Regions from separate parts of the Paenibacillus sp. CFBP13512 genome, predicted to be linked through region 2. Evidence: predicted binding sites of a transcription regulator. Region 2 holds the regulator's gene; the other holds the start of a gene.
The links. The regulator NrdR, encoded in region 2, represses ribonucleotide reductase genes. The targets are predictions, from matches to a motif close to AACACNATATATNGTGTT.
Positions count from the first base shown of each region.

Region 1: nrdI (class Ib ribonucleoside-diphosphate reductase assembly flavoprotein NrdI) is a predicted target of NrdR. The motif match lies at 1,808-1,825, and genes of this name have one in related genera.

Region 1 is NZ_QGAD01000002.1:328,622-332,058, forward strand. It holds gene nrdE (class 1b ribonucleoside-diphosphate reductase subunit alpha) at 1-1,264, opposite strand, end outside; gene nrdI (class Ib ribonucleoside-diphosphate reductase assembly flavoprotein NrdI) at 1,251-1,619, opposite strand; gene PaeCFBP13512_RS03765 (glycoside hydrolase family 64 protein) at 2,269-3,437, shown strand, end outside.
Region 2 is NZ_QGAD01000004.1:342,223-345,659, forward strand. It holds gene mutM (DNA-formamidopyrimidine glycosylase) at 1-336, shown strand, start outside; gene coaE (dephospho-CoA kinase) at 346-942, shown strand; gene PaeCFBP13512_RS08070 (lytic transglycosylase domain-containing protein) at 939-1,502, shown strand; gene nrdR (transcriptional regulator NrdR) at 1,628-2,104, shown strand; gene PaeCFBP13512_RS08080 (LysR family transcriptional regulator) at 2,269-3,144, opposite strand; gene PaeCFBP13512_RS08085 (tautomerase family protein) at 3,297-3,437, shown strand, end outside.

The DNA of each region.
Region 1 (3,437 bases), on a different contig from region 2:
ATTCACGAATTTTGCCAAGTTCCATCACGTTAACCATATTCAGTGAACCCAAGTTACAGCTAATATCACGACGAATGATATCGTCTTGACCATAATCAGTAATCTTAGAAGTTTCTTGCAATTGGAAAATTTCAGTACACAAGTTAGACATACGAATAGAACCGATATCTTTTAGTGCATGACCGTTATTCGCATTACTTTTGTTCATAATGTACGGATAGCCAGATTCCAACTGTACACTTGCGATTTTGGTTAACATATCACGAGCGCTCATAATGGCTTTCTTTTTGATACGATCATCTGCAAGCAATGTATCGTACATTTCATCGATATCTAGATCATCCAGATATTTACCATAGGCTTTGTATACACTGTAAGGAGCGAATACATGCAATAGTTCGTTATCTGCTGCTAATTTGTAGAAGCGATTCGGTACAACAAGACCGATTGACAATGTTTTGAGACGTGTACGCTCATCGGCATTGATTTTTTTGCTATCCAAGAATTCCATAACGTCCCAGCCAAAAATATTGTAATATGCTGCGCCAGAACCTTTACGTTGACCCATTTGATCTGCATAGGAGAAAGCATCTTCCATCAGTTTCAATACAGGCATAATTCCTTTAGCTGCACCTTCAACACCTTTGATCGGTTCACCACGTCCACGAAGTTTGGACAAGTTGACCGCTACACCGCCACCAATTTTGGATAATTGCATACAAGTGTTCAATACATGGTTGATCGAGTTCAGTGAATCATCCATTTCAAGTAAGAAACAAGATACCATCTCACCGCGACGACTTTTACCTGCATTCAGGAATGTAGGTGTTGCTGGTTGTAGACGTTGTTCCATCATCGACTTAGCAAGCGTCTTGGCATTCACTGCATCTCCGCGTCCCAAATGAAGAGCTACAACTGCAACACGATCTGCATAATGCTCTAAGTATTGACTACGGTCATTTGTTTTTACTGCGTAATCCGTATAGAACTTGGATGCCGCCATGTAAGATGGAAATTGGAAATCATAGCTATGTGTAATCGCATAGACTTCTTCCACATCTTGCGAAGTATAATTTTTGTACATATCTTCATAGTAGTCGTTATCAATCATATAACGTACTTTGGTTGCTGTATCCGGGAAGTTGATACTTTTACGAGCTACCTCTTCCATATATTCTACAACTGCTTCTTTATCTTTATCCAAACGGAAAAATCCACTCTCATCCCGTTGCATCAGTAAGTTGTTCAATTCAATATGCCGCAATTTTATCTACCTCCTGTTGAAATCGTTGTGCGTCTCCTGTTGTACCTGCTAATTCGAACTTGTACACCACCGGTACATTATAACGTTCAGAGATCAGATCAGCACTGCGAGCGAATTTGTCACCCCAATTACGATTGCCACTTGCTGCAACTCCAATCAAGCGATTGTGATTTCTCTCCAAAAAGTGAACTACCTTATCAGGAATCTGACCAAATCCAGTTGTGTACGTAACCAGTACAAAAGGTTCATTCAACGTCAGCGCCTCATCAATCTGTACAGCTTGTACAGCAGGTAATTTCAATTTGTTGATAAATCGTTTCACATTGCCTGTTTTGGAATCATAAGCAATTAGCATGGTGTGACATCTCCTTCTCGGTTCAATATGTAGTACCCTTCATCCGTTCAATCACTATATAAATACAGATAACAATGCTCTAATATCATCTCAGTGTTATCTGCTCTAGTGCGTATAATTAGCTATAACCTATATATTCTCTGCTCAAACATCGCAACCGCAATATATAGAAGACTTTATCAAAGATATACGCTATATATAGTGTTGTCAATAGGAACTGAAGGTCTACACCGCTGTCCAAACATGCCTTAAAAACGGTCTAATTTTTCAAAAATCCAAGTACAACGGGGACTTATTCGAACACGTATTTTACATACATCTCGATAATCATTTATAAAAAAATAATTTTCTTGACATACTAGATATAGTGCATTCTGTTTTTCTTTTTCCCGAACATTTCCAGATTATGCAATGAACATAAATTCACTTTAAAATGAACATAAATTCCGGTCTATTTAGACGCTCAAGTATAAAACTTTAGCTGTTCTTGAACAAAAAAGCAAATAAAAGTTTCTTTAAATTAAGAAAGTTTGGCATAGAAATACACATGAGGATTACACATGGTTTTTGTCTTGTATTTATTACCATATATTGAAATAATTAAAAGCGAAATTGCAATCGCATACAATTTGAATAGGAGGATATACGTATGAAGAAAATGGTTTACTTCTTGCTTTTATCTGTACTTGTTCTGACAAGCAATCTCTTCTCCCCTGCTTCATCATCTGTATCTGCGGCTGATTACACCCAAGGAGCCACCACTTCAGGTACAACAGCAACAATCTGGTTCTCTTCGAGTGTAAATACATCATGGGTAGATATCCATTACTCGGTGAACTCGGGTAATTTGCAAAATCTGCGTATGACGTATGATAGTGGATCTAAGCGGTATATTCAAAATGTATCCAATGTAGCTACCGGTCAAGTGATCAAATATTCATTTACGTACAATAATGGAACTTCTGCTTATGATACCCCTAGCTTTAGCTATACCGTCACATCCGGTTCAACTACACCCACTAATCCCGGAACAGGTTCTGATTCAATCTACAGTATACCTGCGGCTTCTATTCCTACAGCTACAGGCAATGGCGTACTATCGTTCAAAGTACTTAATGGTACCAAAGGTGCGTATGCAAATAATCAGATTTACTGGGGCATTCTCGGAATCAATCCTGCCACTAAACAATGGAGTTATCTCGATAATAGCGGTCAGCTCAAGCCTATCTCTACCGCACTCAACAATGCTACAGGGCATCTCACCAAAAATGGAGTCAATTACGCCAATATCTACAGTACGCTGGATCAGATCAATTGGGTGAATATGCCGAAGATCGATTCCGGTCGAATGTTTATCTGTGTAGGTTCACCTTGTTATATCAAAACATATGATGATGGATTTGCAGGCCCGGATATCAATAACCCTGCTGACCCTAACCGTAATATCTATTTTGATTTTGTAGAATTCACTGTTGATGGTACTGGATATCATGGAAATACGACACGTGTAGATGGTTTTGGTTTTCCTTTACAGCATCGCCTTGTGAATCGTGCAGGTAACTACGATCAGACGGTAGGCGAATTGGAATCAGAAACACGATCAGGTCTATTTAGTAAGTATCGCAGTGAAGTACCTTCAGCATTCCAATCTCTTGCCGACGTACAAGCGCCTTACCGGATCGTAGCACCCATTCATGGAGCATTCGGGGTAAATGGTACACAAGCGAATTATTTTGCTGGATACAGCAATTACAGCACGCAGGAGATCTTGTTATGTAATGGTAGACTTGCAGAGGATTCAGGTACATGTTCAGCGAT
Region 2 (3,437 bases):
GGGATCGGAAATATTTATGTGGATGAAGCTTTATTTCGTTCAGGAATTCATCCAGAGCAGATCGCTAATACGTTAACAGCAGAACAATTAACCCGTCTACACGAAGCCATTGTATCAACACTTGCGGATGCTGTAGAAGCAGGTGGCTCTTCGATTAAGTCGTATGTCAATGGACAGGGCGAAATGGGGATGTTCCAGCACAGTCTACGTATTTATGGTCGTAAAGCAGAACCTTGTTATGAATGCGGAACACTTGTCGAGAAGACGGTTGTTGGCGGAAGAGGAACACATTTTTGCCCTGTGTGTCAGCCGCTACCTACTCGTCAGAAACATTGAGGTGACATCATGAATATCGGTTTAACCGGAGGAATCGCAACAGGTAAAAGCTCGGTGTCTGCGTGGTTATCCGCTAAAGGAGCCAAGCTGATCGATGCTGATCTGATTGCGCGTGAAGTGATGATGCCTGACCATCCTGTGCTTGCACAGGTGGTACAACGTTTTGGCGCAGACATGTTACAAGCAGATGGAACACTGAATCGTAAAAAGTTAGGTGAACATATTTTCACCCATCCTGAAGAACGCAAATCGCTTGAAGAGATTACTCATCCTGCGATTCGTGAATTGATTCAGACACGTACTTTAGAGCTAGAACAACAATATCCAGATATGTTAGTGGTTGCAGATATTCCATTATTGCTAGAAGCCAAAGGTGTCTATACGTTTGACCAGATTATGGTAGTGTATGTGCCTCAATCAGTGCAATTGGAACGCTTAATAGCGCGCGATGGATTAACAGAAGAACAAGCATGGAAACGAATAAATGCGCAAATGGATATTGAGCAAAAGAAAAAAGTAGCTGACATTGTAATTGATAACAGCGGTACCCTTGAGGATACGTATGCTCAATTGGAAGAGTTCTGGCAGAGTAAAGGTCTTTCATGAAGAAATTGGTTCGTAAAAGAATACTTTTACCACTGTTTATCCTTGTTGTGATCGTTGTTTTTTTCAATAGTCGCTGGTTAGGTTGGATTTATCCAATCGAATACAAAGAAGAGATTCGTGCGCATGCTGCTGCGTATGAAGTCGATCCTTTTTTAGTCGCTGCGATTATTCGAGTAGAAACGAATTTTAAACCAAGTATGGAATCCAAAAAGGGTGCCTTGGGTGTGATGCAATTGATGCCTAATACAGCGCAATGGATCATGGAGCAAGCACACTTAGATAATATGTCACTGGAAACGGTGAAGCATGAGATCGATCCCAATATCCAGATCGGTACATGGTATCTAAGACAGCTCAATCGTCAGTTTGATGGCAATAAGGTGGCTGTGATTGCGGCTTACAATGCAGGGCCTGGCAATGTGAAATCATGGCTCAGTTCCGGTAAATGGGATGGCACACTAGAAGATGCTAAAGATATTCCTTTTGGCGAAACAAGACATTATGTTCAACGTGTATTATATTATTATAAGCAGTATACTGAATTATACGATGCCTTTTAGATCGAACAAACACTATGTTGGATTCTGGAACACATATATTTGATAATAGATGAACTATATATGCGTGAACTTGACTGAAATGATGTCCGAATGAACGGTTGGCGAGAAAGGAAGTGACGTGAGCAATGAAATGTCCATATTGCAGTCACAATGGAACCAAGGTGCTGGATTCCCGTCCAGCCAATGATAATAAGTCGATTCGTCGTCGACGTGAATGTGAAAGTTGCAATCGCCGTTTTACGACGTTCGAAATGGTAGAAGAAACTCCACTGATTGTGATTAAGAAAGATGGTAGTCGTGAAGAATTTAGCCGTGATAAGATTCTTCGTGGTCTAATTCGTGCTTGTGAGAAACGCCCTGTATCTGTAGATCAATTGGATATGATCGTCTCTGAAGTGGAAAAAAGTCTACATACTACAGCGATGGCAGAAGTGGAAAGTCGTGCTGTAGGCGAGTTAGTGATGGAACAGTTGTACCCTGTCGATGAAGTAGCCTATGTACGTTTTGCTTCAGTCTATCGTCAATTTAAAGATATTAATATGTTTATGAAAGAGCTCAAAGGTCTATTATCCAAAGAAGAGAGCGAAAATACGAATACCTAATCAGAGTTACATAAGATTAGAGATCGTAATAACGTTAGAGGATACTTGATAAGCAAAAGAGAGCATCTTTACAGTCACATGTAGAGATGCTCTTTTTGGTATACATTTCTATAAAATAATGAATTATTCCTATCTACTAAATAGCAGATTAAACTCTCATCCTACTAACGACTGTGAAAATAATTCCGCACTTGTTCGATAAAAAGTTGCTGTATCCCACTACTGTATTTCATAGAACGAAGTTGCAGGATACCGATATTTAAAGGGTTATCTAACACTGGAAAAGGCAAGCAAGTATATCCAGAGTCTATGTGCAAGGAAGAAGGAACAATCCCAATTCCATTTAACTGCTCAGCATACAAAGGAATCAGTGATAGCTGATTTAATGTATAAAATAACGGTTCTTGCTCATATGTTCGGAACGCTTTTTCTACCTGTAATCGATACTTGCAAGACGATTGTCCAATAATCAATAAATGCGATAATAACTCGTCTATCGTTACCGTTTGAGCGGTAGCTAATGAATGACCTACTGGTATAACAACAGAGATCGATTCTTGCGCTAAAGGTTCGAATAAGAAAAGATGAGAATATTCAGAATCTGCACATAACGCAATAGTGATTTTTTCCTGTTGCAAACATTCTTCCAAAAAAGCAGAATGACCCACTGTAATCTCGCAATCAATTTTAGGTTTATATTGCCGAAATTCATTTAAAATGTGAGGTAAATGGTAGTCTGCCCATGTTTCTGTGACTCCAATGCGTAATGTGCCTATTTCTTCTTCGTTTAGTTGCTTGGCAATATCGCCTACATAACGCCAGTGCTGGATGAGCTGATCCACTTGTTCTGCAAATCGTTGCCCGGCAGGCGTGAGTGTAGCTTCCCAATTGCGATAAAACAAAGTGATTCCTAACTCTTTTTCTAATCGTTTAATCTGGTTGGTAATTGTCGATTGAGCATAATTTAGCTTTTCCGCAGCCTTGGAGAACGTTCCTTCACGCATGACTGTCTGAAAAGCAATCAATTCTGTCAGATCCATGATCCATCTCCTTTTGCTATCTTCATCGATAAAATGAATGATCTTTATGATTATTATCTATTATATAAATAGAATGATTCTAAGTACAATAAGAGCATACACAACCGCTTAAATATTTAAGAAATTTATTGATCAGATGGAGGATCAGAATTATGCCATTTACAAGAGTCAGTTATATGGAGAATCAGTACCATGCGGAGCAGTTGCAACAGATCAGTGGGGTCATTTTATCAGCGCTGGTAGATTGCTGTGATGTACCGGTAAAAGATTGCTTTCAAGTATTTCATCATCAT